3 regions of the Bacillus spongicola genome follow, and region 2 is predicted to be linked to each of the others. Evidence: predicted binding sites of a transcription regulator. Region 2 holds the regulator's gene; each other region holds the start of a gene.
What was found. The regulator Rex, encoded in region 2, represses fermentation and respiration genes when NADH is low (regulators of the CRP and FNR family bind a similar motif). The targets are predictions, from matches to a motif close to TTGTGAAATATTTCACAA.
Positions count from the first base shown of each region.

Region 1: the regulator Rex is predicted to act here: its motif matches at 4,702-4,719, upstream of U8D43_RS03490 (DoxX family membrane protein).
Region 3: the regulator Rex is predicted to act here: its motif matches at 3,559-3,576, upstream of arcA (arginine deiminase).

Region 1 covers NZ_JAYKTS010000003.1:214,010-222,485, reverse strand. Annotated here, with positions in the region: gene U8D43_RS03525 (EthD family reductase) at 1-294, opposite strand, end outside; gene paaD (1,2-phenylacetyl-CoA epoxidase subunit PaaD) at 321-809, opposite strand; gene paaC (1,2-phenylacetyl-CoA epoxidase subunit PaaC) at 813-1,649, opposite strand; gene paaB (1,2-phenylacetyl-CoA epoxidase subunit PaaB) at 1,622-1,969, opposite strand; gene paaA (1,2-phenylacetyl-CoA epoxidase subunit PaaA) at 1,992-2,942, opposite strand; gene yxzF (small protein YxzF) at 3,353-3,469, shown strand; gene U8D43_RS03495 (thiol-disulfide oxidoreductase DCC family protein) at 3,599-3,985, opposite strand; gene U8D43_RS03490 (DoxX family membrane protein) at 4,144-4,671, opposite strand; gene pgmB (beta-phosphoglucomutase) at 5,106-5,774, opposite strand; gene mdxK (maltose phosphorylase MdxK) at 5,788-8,082, opposite strand.
Region 2 covers NZ_JAYKTS010000038.1:3,261-11,736, forward strand. Annotated here, with positions in the region: gene tsaD (tRNA (adenosine(37)-N6)-threonylcarbamoyltransferase complex transferase subunit TsaD) at 1-697, shown strand, start outside; gene U8D43_RS18455 (ABC-F family ATP-binding cassette domain-containing protein) at 1,304-3,229, opposite strand; gene U8D43_RS18460 (redox-sensing transcriptional repressor Rex) at 3,766-4,434, shown strand; gene tatAY (sec-independent protein translocase protein TatAY) at 4,491-4,661, shown strand; gene tatC (twin-arginine translocase subunit TatC) at 4,679-5,425, shown strand; gene U8D43_RS18475 (YdiK family protein) at 5,445-5,645, opposite strand; gene U8D43_RS18480 (CPBP family intramembrane glutamic endopeptidase) at 5,808-6,533, opposite strand; gene groES (co-chaperone GroES) at 6,799-7,086, shown strand; gene groL (chaperonin GroEL) at 7,138-8,476, shown strand, end outside.
Region 3 covers NZ_JAYKTS010000032.1:9,940-18,415, forward strand. Annotated here, with positions in the region: gene U8D43_RS17360 (glutamine--tRNA ligase/YqeY domain fusion protein) at 654-2,300, opposite strand; gene arcA (arginine deiminase) at 3,667-4,899, shown strand; gene argF (ornithine carbamoyltransferase) at 5,041-6,078, shown strand; gene U8D43_RS17375 (M20 family metallopeptidase) at 6,038-7,393, shown strand; gene U8D43_RS17380 (YfcC family protein) at 7,417-8,476, shown strand, end outside.

The DNA.
Region 1 (8,476 bases), on a different contig from region 2:
TTCACCAATCATTAATGTGACTAAATCACCCGCAAACGACATTAGATCTTTTCCAGAAGCTTTAGCCTCATCCGTTTTCATCGCAGCTTTTAAAGCTTCATGGCTGTCATAATACATTTCACACATGAGGTAGTACTTACCTTCTCCTCCCATTGGTGAGCCGACGATTTTTGTCACCTCCATTTTTTGTAATCCTGGAATTTCAGCAGTAATCGGGCCATGTGTTCCAAAGTAGTGTTCATCAAATTTCTCTTTATTCTCCGGATGCTTGTATAGTGCAATCATTTTAATCATTAAAAACTCTCCCTTTTTATAGTTTTTTACATAACCGTCGAGATCGGCTTCATCGCTTCAAACGGATTTTTACACTTTTTACAATACAAAATACTTCGGCAAGCAGTGGGACCAAATAGATTATCTAGCGTCGTATAGGTAGATCCGCAAAACGGACAGTCTACATGCCAACTCCCTATATCTTCGAAGAATCGAGGTGGGGGTGCGATTCCAAACTCCTTCAATTTCTCTCGACCGACTTCACTAATTCGGTCAGATGTCCACGGGGGTGAATGTAAAAATATAACTTTTACATTTTTAATCTCTTTCCTTTCATTCAACGCTGTTTCTACATTTCTCTTAATAATGTCCAAGGCTGGGCAGCCCATAAAAGTTGGAAGCAAATGTACTTCTACTTCTTGACCTTGAACTAAGATGGTTTCGACCATACCTAGCTCCACAATACTTATAGAATCAATTTCTGGATCTTTTACTTGTTGCAGTGTTTTGATGATGGTTTCTTTCAATGTCCTCATCCTTTACCAACTTGCTGTCCTGTCTAATTCATAAACCTCGCTTAGTGTTTCAAGAGCTGAAGCAAGATCCGATGTATGCTCCTGCATACGTCCTTGACCACCTTGTGCAGAAAAATGCTTCGGTAAGTGTAGATTGATTGCTTGAAAAACCGGCTCAACTAAGTATGTCCAGCGTTTCCATAACTCATGTTGAGTCGAAATAAAACCAAGCGATACCATCTTCGCTTCCATTGGTCCGAGTGACATTACGTCTGCAAACTCTTGATGAACACGATCTGAGGCTTCTATCATTCGATCCCGACTATCCTCACTCGCATTGAATAATTGAATTATCCACGTTTTCCAGTGAAGATAATGGTAGGAAAGTTCCATATTAATTTTCACTGCAATATGAGCTAGTGGCTGATAGCTCGATTGCTTAAGAGATTCAATTTTCGCTTTTTTCCAGCTTGTATAATAAAAATTCCTTGCAACCGTAAAAGCCCAATCATATCGCGGTTCTTCAAGATATGTGCCTGGTCCATTGACCAATTCTAGTAATACTGCGTTTCGTCTTTCCTTTACAGAACGCCCATGAGCAAGATCATTTGCCTCTCCCTCTCCAAGCTCTGATAAAAGTTCATATAGCATCGTTGCGTGTCCCATAGTGTCTTGGTTAATGGATGAAAAGGCGACATCTTCTTCAATATGTGGTGCAAGCCCCAACCATTCAGAACCACGGTATGCATGAATAAAATCATCATCCGCCAACTGATATATCAACTCAAATAGGGCAACTTTCTCAACATCATGATTGCTTTCAACTGTCTTAGTCATTGTTTTTTCAATTTCCCTCCCCATGACAAAATTTCCTCCTCATCTAGCATCCCTTGCTCATACCGACGCCATTTCTTCTTTAAGTAACCATATCCCTTCGTTGTGCGGTAGTCCTTGTTATCTAAACGAGGTAAAGTTTCCCTTTCCGCTGAATTCATTTTCCGGACATCGTCACGCTTCACAACCCAAATATCTGCGACAGGCTCTCGGCGCATGAAATTTTCTTGTGCCAATACTAATGCCATATCATGATTAGGGGCTAATAAACTAAATTGATATTGCATTGGAGCAGTGTCGGACTTTTTACTGAACACCTCAAATTCTTGATAAAAACCTTTGCTCATTTCCTCACCTCTCTCATCCACCTTAGCTTAATGCCTTCCTTACCCAGTCATTATTTTCATAAGAAAGTTGCCTCAAACGAAGCCGTTCCTTTGATTTTGGTCCTTTATTCCGAATAATTTCCTTAAAGCGGGTCCAATCTGGTTGTTTATAAATCCAACATTCTTTGCCTTCATCATAATGCATGGTTTTATCAGGTAGAGTTAGACCAAGTGAAAGCATTCTTGGCACATATTTAGTAAAAAAATCTTGGCGTAATTCTTCATTCGATTTCGTCCGAATATTGTATTTCATCGTGATATCTTGTTTAGATGATCCGGTAGTAGTTGCATCTCCTGGACCAAAGAACATTAATAATGATTCCCACCATCTATCCACGGATTCTTGTACTAATTTCTTCTGTTGTGAAGTCCCCTCAGCTAGCGCCATAATAATTGCTTCACCATGTTGAGCATGAAAGACTTCCTCTGCACAAATGCGCTTTAGAGCCCTTGCATATGGACCATAAGAGGCCTGAAGCATATTTGTTTGAGTGATGATTGCCGCCCCATCTACTAACCAGCCAATCAGCCCAGCATCTCCCCATGTGGGTGCTTCCATATGAAAAACATTATGAAACTTTAAATCTCCTGAAAATAAGTCCTGCATGATATCTTCTCTTGTTCTCCCATAAGGCTCCATTAAATCCTCGGCAACACGAAGAAGTAGCTGTCCATGCCCCATTTCATCTTGTACCTTAGCCATAATCCCTAATTTTCTCCGCAGAGTAGGCGCCTTTGGAACCCATTCTTTTTCAGGCAATGCTCCCATTATTTCACTGATTCCGTGCATCGATATAAGTTTGATAAGAGTTTTCCGGTATTCCTCTGGCATCCAATCGTCTGCCTCGATTTTTTCTCCTGCTTGAACTCGTTGAAGAAAAAGTTCCTGTTTTTCTTCTTCTGTCAAATCATCAAATGAAAGAACTGGGTTCATAGATATCCTCCTTTTTGTAAGCGTTATCATTATGAAGCATCAAAAGAGGAGTACTCCCGGTTCCACAATAGGTTTCGCTTTTGCAACTGAACCTTCGCAAACCTTCCAAGTATTCACCTCTTTTATATAACGTTAAAAATTCGAACTACGTAATTATCGTAATATTCATTTAATGACAAGATACCTTGAATAGAAAAAAAAGTCAACTTATATTCTGAAAATTTTAACTTTTAGGAACTTTATCTCATGAGATGTTCTTTCATCTTGACATTAAAAATTATGGTAAGCATTACTTCTAAGAGAGATGATTCATTTTTACAATTGTTAGGGAACGAAACTAATCAAATAGCCATATCAAGTTTTTTCTGTTCAATATAGGGAATAGAAGTACTAATTAGGAGGTAATGACTATGAAAAAATTAGTAAGAAGTGCAATTAAGTGGGCGCCCATTATTTATCCGATTGCAAAAAAGATGGCAAATAAGCGTAAATCAAAGAGTGCCAAAACAACGTATACAAAAGCATAAGATAGGCATATGAAAAAACGCCATCTCCCAAAAGGAGAAAGCGTTTTTTTTTAGTCGAAATGAGGAAAGAAAAGTGTGTTTCCATCCGTTTTTACATGCTAGAACAACAAAGCATGCGAAAAGAGCCTTTTATAAAAACCGATCTTTCCATTCTGGTTTGGGTAGCATACAATTTTCTGTCTTGCCAAACCAACGATAGCGACGCTTTGCAATCCATTTATACATAACATCTCGAATAGGTTTGGGAACGATAATAAACACATACAAGAGTGGCCATATTCCCCTTAATTCTTTGGCTATTTTAAGCGCTGCTGTAGAATGAGTGAAGATGGTATCATTTTGCAAAAGAATGATAGAATCTACTTCATCCAATTTTGAAGGTAATAGGTTAGAGGCCGTTTCAGATTGTAAAGAAGAAAAGTGAAATATTCGCTTGTGGTCTCGTTTCAAAATAAATTGAACCGATCCTTGACAAAGCGAACAAACACCGTCGAAAAATACAATAAAATGATTCATCATCTTTCTCCTTTTTTCTTTTTATTATAGGCTCTTTTCGCATACATTGTGTCTTTTTCATCTGATTTTCGACTAAATCCACCATTTCACCGTTGATTTCCATCTAAAACAGACAAAAACTGACTCTCGCCCAGAAGAGTCAGCTTTCAAAAGATATATTAGGCAAATTTATTTTCCATTTGGCCAGAATGTCCTTTGCCTTTTAGTATTTTATTTTGAATCATTGTTTTAATAGCAGGTTGCACCCAGTAATCTAATCCAAATTTACCTGCATTGGCACCAGCAACAATTATAAAGATTCCAATTAAGAGCATCATTGGATTTGTAGAAGTAGTTCCACTAAATAAGAATGCAAAGTTCATCATCATTCCAAAGAATACAGCAGCAGTAGTTAAGCAACCAAGAAGTAATCCTAATCCGATTAAGAATTCGCCCCAAGGAACTAACACATTGAAAAGTCCCACATTTGGTATAGCAAAGCTATCTAGGAAGCTGGCCCACCAACCTTGAACGGCAGGATGATCACCACTAGCTTTACCAACTGCACCTTGTAAAAATCCACCTGCATCAAATCCGCCAGTTATTTTACCCCAGCCTGCAGTTATCCAAGTATACCCTAAGTATAAGCGAAGTGCTGTTAAGATGTACGCTGCAATTTTGTTTTCTCTTAAAAATTGTACAAACATGATAAATCCCTCCAGTATGAATGTTGAGGTTTGTGAAACATCTCACATATAGTTTAATAAAATATTATAGCTACAACTCTTAAGACTATCCGTCGAAAGTTTGTGAAGTATTTCACTTACTCTTTATACTCTTAATATACGCCCCTTCTATCTCTTTTGCAATGGAGTTCACATATTGTTCAATAAGATTTTTCACATTGATATGAAATTTACATTATGTACAGTGAATATGATTTAAATCCTATGAAATTAAAATTTCCTCCACATATATCCTCCTTCAGATTCAGCCACCTACCCGATTATTTTTAATCAGTCCACCGTATCTTCCGATCAATTTTTCATCACTTCATCTCGTAATATGCCTCTCAAAAACATTCCTCAATCCAGGCAAAAAAGACTGCTTTGTAACAAGCAGCCTGATCTTTTTTCTACTTTTATGAAGCATAAACCGACAAGATCTCTGTAAGTGAGACAGCACCCGTACTTGCATAAACAAGATCTGCCTTCTTAAAGGATTCCTTCGGTCCAATCGCCACCGCAAACATACTTGCTCCTTTTATAGCTTCGACTCCTGCAACTGCGTCCTCTACACCGATACAGACCCTTGGATCAACCTGCAAGAGTTCGGCTGCTGTCAGAAAGATCTCTGGATTTGGTTTTCCTTTTGCAATCTTATTTGAATCGACAATAACATCAAACTCATCTTTTAATCCTAATGCTTCCATGACAGTAATAGCATTTTTACTTGCGGATGCAAGTCCGAGTTTAAGACCTTTCTCTTTGATCTCTAGAATAAATTCCTTCATCCCAGGCAGGATATCGGATGGCGCTATTTCTTTAATCAGAGTTAAATAATGATCATTTTTTTTCGCAGCCAGCCCTTGCTTCTCATCATCAGTAAAATCGTGTTCACGATTACCCAACAAAAGAATCTTTTCTAATGACTCCATGCGGGAAATCCCTTTTAGCTCTTCATTATGCTCACGAGTAAAGGTAATATTCACATCATTGGCAAGAGCTTGCCATGCTAAGAAGTGATACTCTGCCGTATCTGTAATCACACCATCTAAGTCAAAAATAAATGCTTGAACTAGTTTTTCCATGCTTTTCCTCCTCTTATTGAGCGATTGAAATGGTTATTTTTCCATTTTTTTCTAAAATTATTTTTTCTTCAAAAAGCAGCATCTCTAGCTCTGGACCTTCTTGTGAGATCGTGACATTGTCTTTAGTTACTTCAACCTTGAGAATAGATTCACGGTACACAATGTTAAAAGCGTAACGATCCCAAGCTTTTGGAATAAATGGGGCAAAAGACAAGATTTCATTTGCTGTTCTCATGCCTGCAAAACCTTGGACAATCCCTAACCAAGAGCCCGTCATACTCGTGATATGAAGTCCGTCTTCTGTATCGTTATTGTAGTTATCTAAATCCAAACGAGCGGTACGATGATACATTTCATATGCTTTTTCTTCTTTTCCTAATTCGGCCCCTAAAATAGCATGAATGGACGGAGAAAGGGACGATTCATGGACGGTCATCGGTTCGTAAAAATCAAAATTTCGTCGTTTTTCTTCGAGTGTAAACTCATGATTTAAGAAGTATAATCCTTGTAGGACATCTGCTTGCTTAATAAAGCAACTTCGTAATATTTTATCCCATGACCATTTTTGATTTAATGGTCGTTCTTCTGGATTCAGTTCATCTGCTATCATCAAATCTTTATCAAGGAAGGTATCGTGTTGAACAAATACACCCAGCTCTTCATCATAAGGCAGATACATTTTCTTAGCGATTTCGCTCCATTTTCCTTGCTCTTCCTCTGTAATATTGAGTGCGTCGACTTGTGAGGTCTCATTTACCTCTTTTAAGTAGTTGATGACCTCAGATGTATATTGAAGTGTCCACTGTGCAATACGATTTGTGTACCAGTTATTATTTACATTGTTTTCGTATTCGTTCGGACCCGTCACTCCGTGCATCATGTAAACGTCTTTTTTCTTTTGATAATGTACACGATCTGCCCAGAACCGGGAAATACCAGTTAAGACGTCGATCCCATATTCATGGAAGTAAGTCTTGTCCCCTGTGTAATTAACATAGTTGTACACAGCATAAGCAATGGCCCCGTTACGATGGATTTCTTCAAACGTAATCTCCCACTCATTATGACATTCGATTCCGTTAAACGTGACCATTGGATAAAGAGCGCCTTTAAGTCCTTGTTGACCTGCATTATGATAGGCTCCGTTGAGTTGGTTATGACGATAGACTAACAAATTACGAGCTACTTCTGGCTTTGCTGTTGAAAGATAAAGGGGAAGGGCATAGGCTTCTGTATCCCAATAGGTGGCTCCACCATACTTTTCTCCTGTGAAACCTTTGGGTCCGATGTTTAAACGAGCGTCTTCCCCGTAGTAAGTAGAGAATAGTTGAAAAAGATTAAAGCGAATGCCTTGCTGGGCGTCTGCTTCACCATCAATTTCAATGTCGGCAATTTCCCAACGAGCTAGCCAGCCTTGTTTATGTTCTTGTAAAAGCTGTTCAAATCCTTTATCCAATGAACGGGCTAACACTTCCTCCCCTGTTCGAACAAGTTCTTCTTCTTTATAATCCCTATCCGTCGTTATCGCAATGTATTTATACAGGGTGACAGATTCGCCTTCCTTCACGTTTACGTTCACTCTTGTTTCAACATATTCCTGTTTCGCATTGTGAGAAACATGGTTAACTGCCTCATCTACAACAACTTTCATCGTTGTCGCGACTTGGAAAGTAGGCGTCCCAAATGAGTTATCCACCGTTTTCATCACAAGACTACCTTCATAATCAGCAGACGTTTTGCTAACTTCTAACCAGAAATCTTCTTCATAGTTGGAGTCCTTATTTCGAATTTCACCGTCTAAATAGGGTACAAATGTCACTTCACCTGAATAATTTTTTGCTGTCACTTTGTATTGAATAGCTGCTAATTCACTTTCGGCAATAGATAAAAAACGAACGACTTCAACTTCTGTTTCATTATTAGATTGAACGATTGTAAATTTACGGGTAAGTATACCATGTTTCATGTCTAACTCACGGTAAAATTCCGTTACATCTGCTGTGTTTAAATCAAGTTCAATTCCATCAATAAACACATTAATTCCGATATAGTTCGTCGAGTTAACTACTTTTCCAAAGTAATGAGGATAACCATTCTTCCACCAGCCCACACGTGTCTTATCTGGGAACCAAACTCCAGCTACATACGATCCTCTATGGAAATCGCCAGTGTATGTTTCCTCAAAGTTTCCACGCATTCCCATATGTCCATTTCCTAAACTCATCATACTTTCTGCAAGGCGAAAATCGTCTTGATGTAGAGATGTTTCGATTATTTTCCAATTATCTATTTCAAAAAGTCTTTTCAATATATTTCACCCTTTTCTCGATATTGTGCAAACGGTTCCACACTATCCCAAAAAAAATAATAAAGCATGCCCACCTCTATTGTAAAGGATTTCATTAAAAATAAAACCAAAAATTATTACATTTTTAAAACAAATGTCATTTTGCTAATTTCCCCTTCAAAAACAATAGATATAATGAATTTATGAATGTTGTCATATGTAGTAAAACGAAGCAAGATCATTCCCATGTTGATTAGTATTTTTATTCCGCTAAAAAAGGAAAAAGAAGCTTCCATTTACTACTAATAAAGGAATCGCAAATATATTTTGTGTACTTTAAAGGCTCTTTTCGTATACATTGTGGATATTTAATCCTATTTTTGATTGACTTTTTCATTTTACTGTTGCATTCCAT
Region 2 (8,476 bases):
GCATAATATTCCAATCATTGGTGTCCATCACATTTCTGGTCATATTTATGCTAATCGTCTTGTGAAAGAGATGGAATTCCCACTTCTTTCGCTTGTAGTTTCTGGAGGTCATACAGAACTGGTATATATGAAGGAACATGGTTCATTTGACGTTATTGGGGAAACAAGGGATGACGCAGCAGGAGAAGCTTATGATAAAGTGGCAAGAACGCTTAAACTTCCTTATCCAGGAGGTCCACATATTGATCGATTAGCCCAATTAGGTACTCCTTCGATTAAGCTGCCTCGAGCTTGGTTAGAAGAGGGTTCATATGATTTTAGTTTTAGTGGACTAAAATCAGCTGTCATCAATACCCTTCATAATGCTGCTCAAAAAGGAGAGAAAATCTCTCCAGAAGATTTATCGGCTAGTTTTCAAGAAAGTGTGATTGATGTATTGGTCACTAAAGCAGTTCGGGCAACAAAGGAATATGGAGTTCAGCAACTTCTTCTTGCTGGTGGAGTAGCTGCAAATAAGGGGTTAAGAAGTCGCTTAGAAGAAACCTTTAACGAATTGCCAGAAGTAGAACTTGTCATTCCTCCTCTTTCATTGTGTACAGATAATGCCGCAATGATTGGGGCTGTAGGGACTGTTATGTATCAGCAAGGAAAAAGAGGTAATCTAGCGATGAATGGAAACCCTGGATTAGAGTTATAAAGCACATTTTATTTGAGAGCATTGAAAAAATAATTACTTCTCTATGGACTGAAGATTTTTATTAATATACAGAAAATTAAAGAAGCGAAGAACCTATGTATAATGGGGTCTTCGCTTCTTTTTCTCGCTAGTGACTCTTGTCAAAGGAACAGGAAACTTGTGTGTATGTTGATGTGAAGGAGAGAGGTTAAATAATGCTGTGAGGTGAAATGTAGAGGCTGTGTAAAGAATGAGTCTTCATTACAGTGATCATAAGCTAAGCGCAAAAACGAGGCAAACGCCGATGATCAGTTCTGATTATACGCTTATCACCGATAGGTCAAGGTCAATGCTTTACTTTGTGGATAACCAATTTTTGAGGAAGAAGAGGAAGTAGAACGTCTGTTTTGTACACAGACTGTGGATAAGTTGTTAATAACTTTGTATATCTTGTGAGCAACATATAATAAAACCGCTTACTTTTTGGATGATTTTGTGGATAAAACAATAAAAAAATGTGGATAATGTGGAAAAGTCCTGTGATTATATTAGTATAAAGGTTTTGGTTGTGGATAAAAATGTGAATATTATTTTAAAAAAACATCCCCTGCGTGGGCAGGGGAAAGGCTATGTTTGGAGTTGTTCCCATTCTTCTAAAAGGTCATTATATGTTTTTTGAGCTGCAAGAACATCATCATTTAACTGCTTCACTTTTTCAGCGTTCTGATAGATGTCAGAATCAAATAGCATGGCTTCTTTTTCTTCAATCTCATTTTCAAGCTTTTCTATATATTCTTCGATTTCTTCAATTCTTCGTATTCGTTGACGTTCTAGTTTCTTTGCCTCTTTATCCATTCGGTGGTTTTCCTTTGTGTCAATCTGAGGCGTAACGATGGATGCACCACGTTCTTTTTCTTCCAATAAAGCAAGCTCGATCATTTCTTCCTTTTTATGGACGTAATAATCATAGTCACCAAGATATTCTTTGGCTTCTGTTGTGGATAATTCAAGAACTTTTGTTGCGATACGATTGATGAAGTAGCGATCATGGGAAACGAATAAGATCGTACCTGGGTAATGAATTAATGCATTTTCAAGAACTTCTTTGCTATCAAGATCAAGATGATTTGTTGGCTCATCTAGAATAAGTACATTTGATTTTTCTAACATCATCTTAGCAAGAGCTAATCGGGCTTTTTCGCCACCACTTAGAGTTGAAACAGACTTGAGTACATCATCTCCTGAAAATAAGAAATTGCCCAGAACAGTTCGGATTTCCTTTTCCGTCTTCATCGAGTAATCATCCCACAGTTCATGAATCACGGTTTTATTGGAAGTTAGCTCGGCTTGTTCTTGATCATAATAGCCAATCTTGACGTTCGCTCCAAAGTGGTAGTTGCCAGAAAGGGATGGAAGTTTTCCCACTAGTGTCTTGATTAAGGTAGACTTCCCGACTCCGTTTGGACCAACTAAGGCAATACTATCTCCTCTTGAAGCCTGAAATTTAATATTTGAAGAAATTGGTTCTTGGTGATAACCTATTGTTAAATCTTGAACTTTTAAAACATCATTCCCACTTTGCCGTTCAATTTCAAAAGAAAAATGGGCAGATTTTTCATCACCAAGCGGTTGAGACATGAGGTCCATTCGCTCGAGTTTTTTTCGCCTGCTTTGTGCCATTTTTGTAGTGGAAGCTCGGGCAATGTTTTTTTGAATGAAATCTTGCAAACGAGCTACTTCAGCTTGCTGTCTTTCAAATTGCTTACTCTCGCGTTCATAGTCGTCGGCTTTCTTTTGTAAATAATCACTATAATTGCCGTGATATTTCTTTGTGTTTCTCCGTGATACTTCATAAACATGATTGACGACTTTATCTAAAAAATAGCGATCATGAGAGACAATCAAGATGGAACCTGAATAGCCCTGTAAATATTGCTCTAGCCAAGAGAGTGTTTCAATATCTAAATGGTTAGTGGGCTCATCTAGGATGAGTAAATCAGGTTTTGTTAAGAGAAGTTTAGCCAAAGCTAGTCTCGTTTTTTGTCCGCCACTTAATGTGGAGATTTTGGTAGAATAATCAAAGTTAGCAAAATTCAATCCGTGGAGAATAGAGCGAATATCCGATTCATACTGATAGCCGCCTAAATCCTTAAATTTCACCGTTAAGCGATCATATTCGGATAGTGTCCGTTCATAAGCCTCTGTGTTTTCATAAATATCTGGTGAAGCCATCTCAAGCTCTAATTTGCGTAAATCCGCTTCATGTTGTAAAACATGCTCAAATACAGATAGCATCTCGTCCCAAATCGATAGACTGGATTCCAGTCCTGTATGCTGAGCTAAATAGCCCATGGTCACATGTTTTGGTTTTATTATTTCTCCTGAATCAAAGGAAAGTTGATTGGAGATGATTTTTAGTAAAGTTGACTTTCCAGCACCATTTCTACCTACAAGTGCAATTCGATCTTTAGATTTCAGTTCTAGTTTAATATTTGATAAAATCATTTCTGCCCCGAAGTACTTTGTTACATTATTGACTTGTAATAAAATCATATATTCACCTCATTCATCTCGTTTAAACTGGTCAGTAACTCTTCAAGTGTCCGAGTAATTTAGTTTCCAGTAAGAAACCAATCAGCTTTACTAGCGAACTGTACTATAAAATGCGGAAGGTTTTACTTCATCTTATCGACTATTTTTGATAGGTTTCAACAGCAAAATCGAGGATTCCATCGAAAAATAAACGAAAGAGTCACAATATATAAGAAAAGAGTCTTATACAAACAGTGTATCGCACTTAAAACAAGTTGAGCAATAGCAGGACTTGTGAAAAAGGTAACAGACAATCTTGACGAAATAGTGTATGATAATGAATGAAGAGGAGAATGTCTACATCAGGCATGCCTTTAATTAAAATTGATTCATCTGCAAAGAAAAGTGATATATTTCCGACCAAGAGGAATCTAAACAGCTAGTTCGAGATTAATGGAAGCGTTTCCGAAAATAGGATTCAATACAAAATGAGCCGAAAGCTCTATTAAATAGAAAAATCGAGAGATGATTGGCTCAAAAATAGAGAGGGATTAGAAATGAATCAAGACACAATGAAAATACCGCAAGCTACCGCAAAACGCTTGCCTCTATATTATCGGTTTATTCAAAACTTACATTCTTCAGGTAAACAAAGAGTGTCCTCGAAAGAATTAAGTGAGGCCGTAAAAGTAGATTCGGCTACGATTAGAAGAGACTTTTCTTATTTTGGTGCACTTGGGAAAAAAGGCTATGGTTATAATGTGAACTATTTGCTAAGCTTTTTTAGTAAAACACTAAACCAGGATGAAGTCACCAAGGTTGGATTAATTGGAGTAGGAAACTTAGGCACAGCTTTTCTTCACTATAATTTTTTGAAAAATAATAACACGAAAATTGAGATGGCCTTTGAAGTGAATCCTGATAAAGTGGGCATGAGTATAGGTGACGTACCGATTTATGCTTTAGACGATTTAGAAGAGAAAATCAAGGAAAGCAACATAGAGGTGGTTATTTTGACCGTACCCGCTCCTGTTGCTCAAACGATAACGGATCGCTTAGTGAGTGCGAATGTGAAAGGGATTTTGAATTTCACGCCGGCACGGTTAAATGTTCCTTCGTCTATTCGAATCCATCATATTGATTTAGCGGTTGAATTGCAGTCGCTAGTTTATTTCTTGAAGAACTATTCTACTAAGGACACGGAAACGTCACAAGAAGGGCTTTAAGAAATTAGGATTTAGGGGTAAAATGATGTAATATAGTACTGAGGAGGTGTAGCGTAATGCCAGGTCCAGGTAGTCTTGTAGCAATAGCAGTAGTTGCACTATTAATTTTCGGTCCCAAAAAGTTACCAGAACTAGGGAAAGCAATGGGAAGTACGTTGCGCGAATTCAAAAATGCCACAAAAGGCTTAGCGGATGACGAAGACAAAGACAAAAATGATGCTAAGTAAATGTTAGGTGATTGACGATGAGTCGAAATGATATGACTGTTTATGAACATATAGATGAATTAAGAAAACGGCTTCTCATTGTGGTCGTTTTCTTCTTGTTTGCGATTATCGCAAGCTTTTTTCTCGCCGAACCGTTGATTGTTTACTTGCAGAATGCGGATGAAGCGAAAGAAATAACGATGAATGCGTTTCGGTTAACGGATCCATTAAAGATTTACATCCAAGTAATAATATTCTTGTCATTATTAATGGCGCTCCCGTTAATTCTTTTTCAATTATGGTCCTTTGTGTCCCCGGGATTATATGAAAAAGAACGACGTGTCACGTTGAGTTACATTCCGGTAACGGTGATCTTGTTTCTTGGTGGATTAGCTTTTTCGTATTTTATTTTATTTCCATTTGTAGTCGACTTTATGTTGAATTTGTCTGTGAATCTAGAAATTGAACAGGAAATTGGCATCAATGAGTATTTTCAATTTCTTTTTCAAATTACCATTCCGTTCGGATTTCTGTTTCAGCTCCCTGTCATTATGTTGTTTTTAACAAGGTTAGGGATTATTACACCAATGTTGATGTCGAAAATGAGGGTGTATGCTTACTTTGGTCTATTTGTGATTGCCGCAATGATCACACCACCAGATATTATGTCTCATTTACTCGTTACTCTACCACTTTTTGTTTTATATGAAATCAGTTTAGGTATATGTAAAATTGGTTATAAAAAAGCTTTGCTTGCAGAACAGAAAAGAGAAATGGAAGAATAAAAAAATAGACCCATTGGGTCTATTTTTTTTGCATCGTTTTTAATTTAATGTGGATGTTAATCATCCGAAGTCCTGAACCTAAATCCAATGTTGCTAGGAAAATGAGAAGATAAGTGAAAAATCCCCAGCCATGAGTCACAACATTTTGGATTGAAAAATACGTAAATAGAATTCCGAGTAAGGTGTAAATGATACCAGTAAACAAAGGTGATTTTCTCATAAAAACGTCCTCCTAATCCTATAGAGTCCTTGCCCTATTCGTGTACATTATTGTAGCTATTGAAGTTCATTTTCGAAGGAGTTCTCTATTCTGGTATTGATTTTGTTCAAAAATAGACGAAAAGAAAAAAATCTTCAATATATATGTTTAAAAAGAGCGTGATTACCCTATCCAGTGAATAAATAGTGCGACTTGTGCGCTTACTTTTTTCATAATTGCAGGATAAAATTGAATGAGCGCAACGAGTGTATTCATGCCAACGTGAGCGATGATGGGAACAATAATTCTTTTCGTATGCACATACAGAAAAGCAAACGTAAAGCCCATCGTCGTATATAACAGAATATGGGATAATTCGCGATGAGCCAGTCCAAATAGAAGGGAACTTAAGAAACCAGCGGCCAGAAATGGCATTCGCTTATAGAGTGCCCCAAATAGGATTTGTCGAAAAACAATTTCTTCTAAAATTGGTCCGGCGACCGAGGAAGCAATTAACGCAATTGGCACAAGTGAGATGATTTTCATCGCTGTCGCTGTATTTTCCGATCCAGGTTCGATTCCGAGAAAAGATTCAACAGTAATAGCGAGGGCCTGTGCTAAAAAGGCGAGAAATATTCCGCCCACACCCCAAGAAATGGAGAGTGGAATTGAATGCTGTTGGCCAAAGTCCTCATATCTTTCGCTTTTTCGTAATAAAAAAAGTACAATGATAAGGGTGAGTGTAAAGCTAATAAATAGCCAGTACCCCGCAGCTAAATAGAGCATCTTTTCTTTATCTTCTACACCAAAGGAATTCAGTCCGAGCTTATAAATAAGCGGAACGGCGATAGAGGTAGAAAGTTGCATGACTATGTAGATGATTAGGATATAGCCATATCGTTTATTCATGTAAGTTCTCCTTTAGAAAGTTGATCATAATCATTTATCCATTCTACTAATAAAATGATGACTGTTCAAATGGTAAAGCTGGAAGAAGTGGGTTTGCGAAAAATGACAAAACATGGAGTGATTTTTGTCGAACCTTTTTAGAAAAAAATAAGGCTTGATGCTTGCAAAAGAAAAGTGAATTCTTTATTATATTAATTGTGTTAGCACTCTAAAGAGGTGAGTGCTAATTATCATGACTACATATTTATTGAGGAGGTTGTTTCACTTGTTAAAACCACTAGGTGATCGCGTCGTAATTGAGCTAGTTGAAACGGAAGAAAAAACGGTTAGCGGGATTGTTCTACCAGACTCTGCGAAAGAAAAGCCACAAGAAGGTGTTGTCGTAGCAATAGGAACAGGTCGCGTACTTGATAGCGGTGAGCGTGTAGCTCCAGAGGTTGCTGTCGGCGAACGTATTCTCTTCTCAAAATACGCAGGTACAGAAGTGAAGTATGAAGCTACTGAATATCTTGTTCTTCGTGAAAATGATATTCTTGCAATTCTAAGTAAATAATTTTCCCTTTTCACATACAAAGGAATTCAAATTCAAGGAGGTCTTTTTAATATGGCTAAAGAAATTAAATTTAGTGAAGAAGCACGTCGTTCTATGCTTCGTGGTGTAGATCAACTTGCAGATGCAGTAAAAGTAACGCTTGGACCAAAAGGACGTAACGTCGTTCTTGAGAAAAAATTCGGTTCTCCACTAATCACTAATGATGGTGTGACAATTGCTAAAGAAATCGAGCTTGAAGATGCATTTGAAAACATGGGTGCAAAGCTTGTTGCTGAAGTAGCAAGCAAAACGAATGAAATCGCCGGTGACGGTACAACTACCGCTACAGTTCTTGCGCAAGCAATGATTCGTGAAGGTTTGAAAAACGTAACAGCGGGAGCAAACCCTGTTGGCATTCGTAAAGGAATTGAAAAAGCGACAAAAGCTGCGATTGAAGAGTTGAAAAACATCTCTAAACCAATCGAAGGCAAAGAGTCTATTGCTCAAGTTGCGGCAATCTCAGCAGCGGACGAAGAAGTTGGCCAATTGATTGCAGAAGCAATGGAACGCGTTGGCAACGACGGCGTTATCACTATTGAAGAATCAAAAGGATTCTCAACAGAGCTTGATGTAGTAGAAGGTATGCAATTCGATCGTGGATATGCGTCTCCGTACATGGTAACTGATTCCGATAAAATGGAAGCAATTCTTGAAAATCCTTATATCTTAATTACAGATAAAAAGATTACCAACATTCAAGAAATCCTACCAGTACTTGAGCAAGTGGTTCAACAAGGTAAGCCATTGCTACTAGTAGCTGAAGATGTTGAAGGAGAAGCGCTTGCGACATTAGTGGTAAACAAGCTTCGCGGAACATTCAATGCAGTAGCAGTTAAAGCTCCTGGCTTCGGTGACCGTCGTAAAGCCATGCTTGAAGACCTTGCTGTCTTAACAGGTGGAGAAGTGATTACAGAGGACCTAGGTCTTGACCTGAAATCAACTTCTATCGATTCTCTTGGACGCGCTGCAAAAATCGTTGTTTCAAAAGAAAACACTACGGTTGTTGAAGGTGCTGGAGACACAGCGAAAATTGCCGCACGCGTGAACCAAATCCGTGCCCAATTAGAAGAAACAACTTCTGAATTTGATAAAGAAAAATTACAAGAACGTCTAGCTAAATTAGCTGGTGGCGTAGCGGTAGTTAAAGTAGGAGCAGCGACTGAAACGGAACTTAAAGAACGTAAGCTTCGTATCGAAGACGCCCTAAACTCTACTCGTGCAGCAGTTGAAGAAGGTATTGTTTCTGGTGGTGGTACAGCCCTAGTAAACGTCTATACAAAAGTAGCAGCGATTGAAGCTGAAGGCGACGTATCAACAGGTATCAACATCGTTCTACGCGCTCTAGAAGAAC
Region 3 (8,476 bases), on a different contig from region 2:
AAACGTAGTACATGAGGTTTTTAAAAGTGAATCTGAAAACACTATAATTGTTATTCACGGAAATTTAATGTCTCTTTTGCTAAGGCTCTTTTCGTATACTTTGTTGCTATTGGCACAAAGAAAAAACAGGTAGTAAGGTTTTTTCGACGGATTTCTTATTTTTTTATCTAGAAATGGAGAAATTTTCATTAGGAAAAGAGCACGAAGTCATACAAATCAAGGGATATATTCCTATTCGAAAAGCCACAATCTTTGCGAAAACAGCCTTTGCTAAAGAATTTTGATAACAACTTTGATTTTGATTGTTGGAAGACTTTTAGTAATCCTGATGTGTTTGTATTGATTAACACCAACAATGAAGTGGGTTTGGAACATTTATGGGAAGAGGAATTAATAAAAAAATAGTAAATTTGGAATTTGTTTTGTTCAATTAAAGAGCGCGATTGTGAGGTAGCATATAGATTTAATCGACATTATTCTTATATTTTTAGGTGAATTGGAGTATCTTACATCAAAAATTAAACAAGCATAACCCCGTCCTAAATTTATAGCGGGGTTATGCTTGATTAGGGTTTAATATAAACTATCTATATTGTTACTTTACAAAAATCTCATTGCGATGTACTTTTTTTTCATCGTAGGGCTTTTTATAATTATTTCATTTTAAACGAACTCTTCAACGAAACAATTCGGTTAAAGACAATATAATCATCTGTCGAATGTTTTGAATCAACATTAAAGTAGCCGTGACGGAAAAATTGGAATTTCTCTTGTGGAGAAACGTCTTTCATATTCGGCTCAATGAATCCGTTCAGAACCTCTAGTGATTGTTCATTCACACGTTCTAGGAAATTTTTATCACTAGTGGCTTCTACATCATCAAGAATAAGTGGCTCATATAAACGGAATTCTGCTGGGACCGCTTGACTCGCGTCGACCCAATGTAGTGTTCCTTTTACTTTTCTACCGGTAAAGCCACTCCCACTTTTCGTCTCCACATCATACGTACAATGAAGCTCACAGACATGCCCGTCCTCATCTTTAATGACATCTTCGCATTTGATGAAATACGCATGCTTTAAGCGTACTTCATTACCAGGGAAGAGACGGAAGTATTTTTTGGGTGGATTTTCCATAAAATCTTCTTGTTCGATATAAATCTCACGAGAAAATGGAATTTGGCGAATCCCCATATCAGGATTTTCTGGATTAATTTCGGCATCGAGCATCTCAACTTGTCCTTCTGGGTAATTTGTGATGACGACTTTTAAAGGACGAAGAACCCCCATCGTACGTGGCGCTTTTAGTTTCAGGTCTTCACGAACGAAATGATCGAGCATTTGTTCATCTACTGCGCCAGATCCTTTTGAGACGCCTGTTGCATAAACAAACTCTCGAATGGCCTCTGGTGTAAACCCACGACGACGTAAGCCTGATATTGTTGGCAGACGAGGGTCATCCCAACCATCAACAAAATTTTCGTCGACAAGTTGCTTTAACTTTCGTTTACTCATGACGGTATTTGTTACATTCAAACGGCCAAATTCGATTTGTTGTGGTTGAGTCTCCATTTCACATTCTGCTGTTACCCAGTAGTAAAGTGGGCGATGATCTTCGAATTCCGTTGTACATAAAGAATGCGTCACATTTTCAAGTGCATCTTCAATCGGGTGGGCATAATCATACATCGGGTAAATACACCATTTCTCGCCAGTATTATGGTGGGATACATGCGAAACTCGGTACAGAACAGGATCTCGTAGGTTAATATTCGGAGAGCTCATATCGATTTTGGCACGTAATACTTTTGTTCCGTTTTCGAATTCTCCATTTTTCATCCGCTCGAACAGGTCAAGGTTTTCATCAACTGATCGATTACGGTAAGGACTATCTTTTCCAGGATCAGTAAGTGTTCCTCGGTACTCACGAATTTCTTCAGCCGTTAAGTCATCCACATAGGCTTTTCCTTTTTTTATGAGTAAGAGAGCACGCTCATACATTTCATCGAAGTAATTTGAAGCGAATAAAAGATTGTCCCAATCATATCCTAACCAAGCAACATCTTCTTTTATAGAATCAACATATTCTTGGTCTTCCTTTAACGGATTTGTATCATCAAATCGTAAATTTGTTTTTCCGTTAAATTCATCAGCAAGTCCAAAATTAATCACAATCGATTTAGCATGACCGATATGAAGGTACCCGTTTGGCTCTGGTGGAAAGCGAGTAATAACCTCTTTTCGTTTTCCGGACTCTAAATCTTCCTTGATAATCGTTTTAATAAAGTTAGAGTTTTCCAACTAAATCAACCCTTCCCGTTTATGTATATCTGATCTTCATCAGAAGTAATCAAGCATAATGTTTTATTATAGCAAATGTGCAAACGGATGAAAATAAGTCTCTCTTAAAGTTTTTCCACGATGAAAGAGAAGTAAACGAGAAGTTTAGTGGCCGTCATTTATTCAAACGCTAGAACGGCAAGCAATCTAAAGAGTTTATTTCTGTTGATGAGGCTCTTTTCAAGGGAGCTAATAATCTCCTCATTTAAGAGAACGATTTAGGAAATAGGTGCTTCCTCTATTGGACCCGAGGTTGGAAAGGGCCATTGAATTAAGCAAGCGGAGCGCGGTGTATCGTGAAGGTATTTGTGGAAGTAAGAGAGCATGACATATGACGTTTGCTATCCCCTCATTTTGTGTAGAGGTTTTTAAAATAGTGGAGGGAGAACTAATTACGATTAAATAATGGAGAGGAATATCGGGGAAAAGCATTTTTCCAACCACTTGAAATAACATGTTTTTCTGTTTTTAAGTCTGTGAAATAGGATTGTGAAAGCCTTCCTCTTCGTTATTTTTTGACCGGATGAGTTGCTGAAATACAGGGTCAATGGACAAAGTACCTGAAATATTCTTTACTTCTATAATTTGGAGAAAGTTAAGGGGATAACGAGTGTATCGATCTGAAAGAAGGAATCTCCCAGTTGAAAACGAAGGTCGTGGAATAGATGGAAATTACTTTCAAGAGCCTGCAAGTAGAAATCTACGGTTTTTCCCCTACCATAACCCGTTAGCCATTTAGCTAAATCATTTTGGATTATCTCCTGTTTAGGATGTGATCTCGGCAACCGTCTCAATAGTGCTTCACAACCAGTAGGATCAGCCTCCATTGTCTTCGTATGTTCGCCTTAACGAGTGAATCTCCCTTAATTTATAGAAGGAGAATAGGGTTTTTATGAAGAGGAACTGGATATAAGAGGTTTATTCAGTAGAATTGTGGCAGAAATTGAAACTAATACTGCGGTCGTGAAGAGGTATGTTGCACATCCCCGAAAAGCAAGTCACCCCAGGAAATATTTCAGGAAATAACTACCTCCTGCATGCAAATTCCAACGACAAATCTCCATCGTTAAAATAATCAGAAAATATAAACTTTTATAACACAAATCTCAATTCATACGTATTTTATTCATTGGAAAAATGGACTAGACAAACAATCGAAAAAATAAGGGAGGTAAATCTTGTATATTCATTCACAATCTTTTATATCTGTACATAAAATTCGTGAAATATTTCACAATTAAAAAGACGCCCCCATCACAGAAAGCGTTTACAAAGCGCGCTACAATAAGGATGTAAACAAAAAGACATTCTCAAGGAGGGACGCAAAATGAAATACCCACTCCATGTTAGATCAGAAATCGGAGAACTAAAAACTGTTATCTTACACCGACCAGGAAGAGAAGTTGAGAATTTAACACCCGAATATTTACAACGATTGTTGTTTGATGATATTCCTTTTCTTCCAGCTATACAAAAGGAACATGATTATTTCGCAAATGCACTCCGTAATCGAGGTGTAGAGGTTTTATATTTAGAAACACTTGTCGAAGAAGCGCTTCATACGGAGAAACTTCGTGAACAGTTCATTGATCAAATGCTTGAAGAAAGTAAATCGAATATTAACGGTGCACGACAAAACTTGAAGGATTATTTACTTAGTGGAACTACGAAGGAAATGATTGAAAAGGTGATGTCTGGCGTACTGAAAACGGAAATTGAACAAGATAAGAAAGTTCATTTATACGAATTGATGGCGGATCATTATCCATTCTATTTAGATCCAATGCCTAACTTGTATTTTACAAGAGATCCAGCTGCCGTTATTGGACCTGGGATCTCGATTAATAAAATGAATGAGAGTGCAAGGGTAAGAGAATCGATTTTCATGGACTATATTATGAAGTATCATCCACGATTTGCGAGCCATGATATTCCGAAATGGATTACACGGGATTCTCGCTTTTCAATGGAGGGCGGCGATCAGCTTGTACTGGATAAGCACACCGTTGCTGTCGGAGTGAGTGCACGGTCGACGGCTCAAGGCATCGAAAAAATGGCCGTAAATCTTTTTAAAAACCAGAAGGATATTACGAAGGTTATAGCTGTTGAAATTCCGAAATCCCGAGCATTCATGCACCTTGATACAGTCTTTACAATGGTTGATTACGATAAATTTACCATTCATCCAGCCATCCAAGGGCCAGAAGGAAATATGCGAATTTTTATCCTTGAAAAAGGGGAAGAAGAAGGACGAGTCAAGATTGCCGAACGCAGCAACTTAGCAGAGACCTTAAAAGAGGTTCTTGGATTAGAAAATATTGTCTTAATTCCATGTGGTGGTGGTGATCCAATTGCAGCAGCACGTGAGCAATGGAATGACGGATCTAATACACTAGCCATTGCCCCGGGAGTCGTGATGACATATGACCGGAACTATGTTTCTAATGAACTATTAAGACAGCACGGTTTAGAGGTAATTGAAATACCAAGCTCGGAGCTTTCAAGAGGTCGTGGAGGCCCGCGTTGCATGAGTATGCCAATCTACCGTGAAGACATTTAGTGAAAGCTGTTTTAGTGGAAATACAATTATGGTGCAATCAGCGAATTTTTTAAAAATGAAGAGTTCTTTTCTGATCCATCGACAGCTGTAAAAATAGTAAAGGCTTCCGAAGAGAGCTTAATTAAAAGGGAGAGAAAAAACATGAACTTAAAAAAACGCAACTTCTTAACATTAAGAGATTACACTTCTGAAGAGATTGAATACCTCATCGATACGTCCATTGCCTTTAAAAATTTAAAAAATGAAGGCGTTCCACATCGCGTTCTAGATGGAAAAAATATTGCGCTATTATTTGAAAAACCTTCAACTCGGACACGTTGTGCTTTTGTTGTTGCATGTGTGGACTTAGGGGCTCATCCTGAATATTTAGGCAAAAATGATGTTCAGTTTGGGAAAAAAGAATCGGTAGAAGATACGGCGATTGTGCTTGGACGCATGTTTGATGGAATTGAATTCCGTGGCTTTAAGCATGAAACAGTTGTAGGGTTAGCCGAGTTTGCTGGCGTACCAGTATGGAACGGACTAACGGATCTTTATCATCCAACACAAATTTTGGCGGACTTTATGACAATCAAAGAAAAACTTGGACACTTAAAAGGCGTGAAGTTTGCTTATGTCGGAGACGCTAGAAATAATATGGGTAACTCTTTATTAATTGGAGCGGCAAAGATGGGCATGGATTTCCGTGCCATTGCACCAAAAGAACTATTCCCATCTGATGAAATCGTTACTTATGCTAAGGAGCTAGCGAAAGAAACAGGCGCTAAGATCACCTTAACTGAGGATGTAGCAGAAGGTGTGGAAGGAGCAGATGTCATTTACACAGATGTGTGGGTTTCAATGGGTGAAGAAGCTCAATATGAAGAACGAATCAACATGTTAAAATCATACCAAGTAAATAAAACCATGATGGATTTAACAGGTAAAGATCATACGCTCTTTATGCACTGTTTACCAGCTTTTCATGATCTTGAGACGGCAGTAGGTCGAGAGATTAATGAAAAATATGGTCTAACAGAAATGGAAGTTTCGGATGAGGTGTTCCGAAGTAAGAATTCTGTGGTTTTTGATGAGGCAGAAAATCGGATGCATACCATTAAAGCGGTCATGGCAACAACATTAGCGGAAGGTGATATTGATGAGCTTTTTAAACGAAGAGAGGTTACTAGCGCAACTTAAAAAAAATGAATCTGAGCTTCACGAATCCCTAAAACAACTTGTATCGATTCCAAGTGTCCTTGATGAGACTTCTCCAAACACATCGTTTGGAGAAGGCATCCAACTAGCGTTAGAGCAAACACTTCAATTATGTGAAGATCTAGGATTTCGAACATTTTGTGATCCAAAAGGATATTACGGCTATGCTGAAATCGGTGAAGGCGAAGAGATGGTGGGAATACTCGGCCATCTCGATGTCGTCCCGGCTGGAAATTTAAGTAGCTGGAACTCTCCTCCATTTGAGCCAATCATTAAAGAAGGGAAAATGTTCGGAAGAGGAACGCAGGATGATAAGGGACCTACTCTCGCAGCGGTGTATGCGGCGAAGACCTTAATGGATCTTGGCCTTTCCTTTCCAAAACGCCTTCGCTTTATTTTTGGAACAGATGAAGAAACACTTTGGCGTTGTATGAGTAGGTATCAAGAGCAGGAAGAAATGCCAAACATGGGCTTTGTCCCAGACTCTAGCTTTCCGCTTACCTTCGCAGAAAAAGGTTTGCTACAGCTTCACTTAAGCGCTGAAAATACATCAAATCTCCTTCTTGAAGGAGGGAATGCATTTAACGCGGTACCGGATCAAATTCGTTACAAGGGGACAGATCAAGTCAAACTAGCGTCTGTTTTAAAGGAGTTGAACTACAAGTATGAGCAGGATTCCACAGGAGTTACCGTATTTGGGAAATCAGCTCATGCTCAAGTACCTGAAGAAGGAATCAATGCGATTAGTCGCTTAGCGATTGCGTTGAAAAGGCTGGGAAATCAGTCGAAAGCCATTCAATTTATCGCAGAAATGATCGGTGAAGATTCTTATGCAAGTAAGATATTCGGTCAATGCGAGGATTCTGTAAGTGGAAAATTAAAATTTAACATCGGGAAATTGGAACTGAATGAGAAAGAGAAGCTCTCCATTGATATTCGAATTCCTGTCACTACCGATAAATCAACAATTGTTGATAAGCTACAGAAAGTAGCGCAAAGTTATGGTCTTGAATATCAAGAGTTTGATTGGTTACCTTCAATTTATGTGCCACTAGATCATGTGTTAGTGAAAACACTGATGAAGATTTACCAAGAGGAGACAGGGGATGTAACGTCAAAGCCGATTTCAGCAGGTGGTGCAACGTATGCTCGAGCGGTTGAGAATTCGGTAGCGTTTGGTGCGATGTTTCCAGGTCGACCAAAGGTGGAACACCAACCAAATGAATATATCGATTTAGCGGATCTCTTTCTAGCGATGAAAATTTATAGCAAAGCCATTTATCAATTAACCCGATAGTTTAGAAAACGGAGGGTTTGACCATGAAAAAGTTCAAAATGCCTACAGCGTTTACGATCTTATTCTTAATTATTATTGCGGTAGCGATCTTAACCTGGATCGTGCCAGCAGGTCAATATGAATACGTTGATCCAACGGCTTCTACGTTAGAGCCAGTCCCAGGAACATTTTCTGAGGCGGAGCAAAATCCACAAGGTCTTTGGGAAGTACTTTATGCACCGATTAAAGGATTCTTTGATGCCCAAGATATCGCCTTGTTTGTCATAGTAATCGGTGGATTCTTAGGTATCGTCATGAAAACAGGAGCGATTGACGCAGGAATTGGAAATGTGGTTCGAAAGCTAGAGGGTCGAGAGAAAATTATGATTCCGATTTTAATGACTCTCTTTGCACTTGGAGGAACAACTTACGGAATGGCCGAAGAAACAATTGCGTTCTATCCGTTAATCATTCCGATTATCATCGCTGCGGGATATGATGCGCTCACCGCTGTACTGATCATTGCAGTAGGTTCAGGTATTGGGGTATTAGGCTCGACCGTTAATCCCTTTGCAACAGGTATTGCTTCTGGTTTTGCCGGAATTTCAATTGGGGACGGTATCGTGCTACGCTTAGTTATATTAGTCATTTCCCTGGTCATCGGTATTCTTTACGTAATGCGTTATGCAGAGAATGTGAAGAAAGATCCAAGCAAGTCTTTAGTTGCTCATTTACACAAAGAGCATAAGGAGCAGTTTTTAAAAGGAAATGACACCGTTGAAGTAGTTGAATTAACTGGAAGAAGAAAAGCCGTTCTTTGGGTATTCGGACTTACCTTCTTAATTATGATTCTAGGTGTTATTCCATGGGCTTGGAAGTTCAATATTACTCTTTTTGAAGATATAAATAATGCGATCTTGGGAGTGCCTGTGTTAGGTGATGTACTTGGAGGCGTTCTTCCATTAGGAGATTGGTGGTTTGGTGAACTAGCGCTCCTATTCTTAGTCGCTTCAATTATCATCGGCTTAATTTATCGCTTAGATGAGGAGCAGTTAACAGGCTCGTTTGTCGATGGCGCAAGAGATTTACTTGGAGTAGCACTCA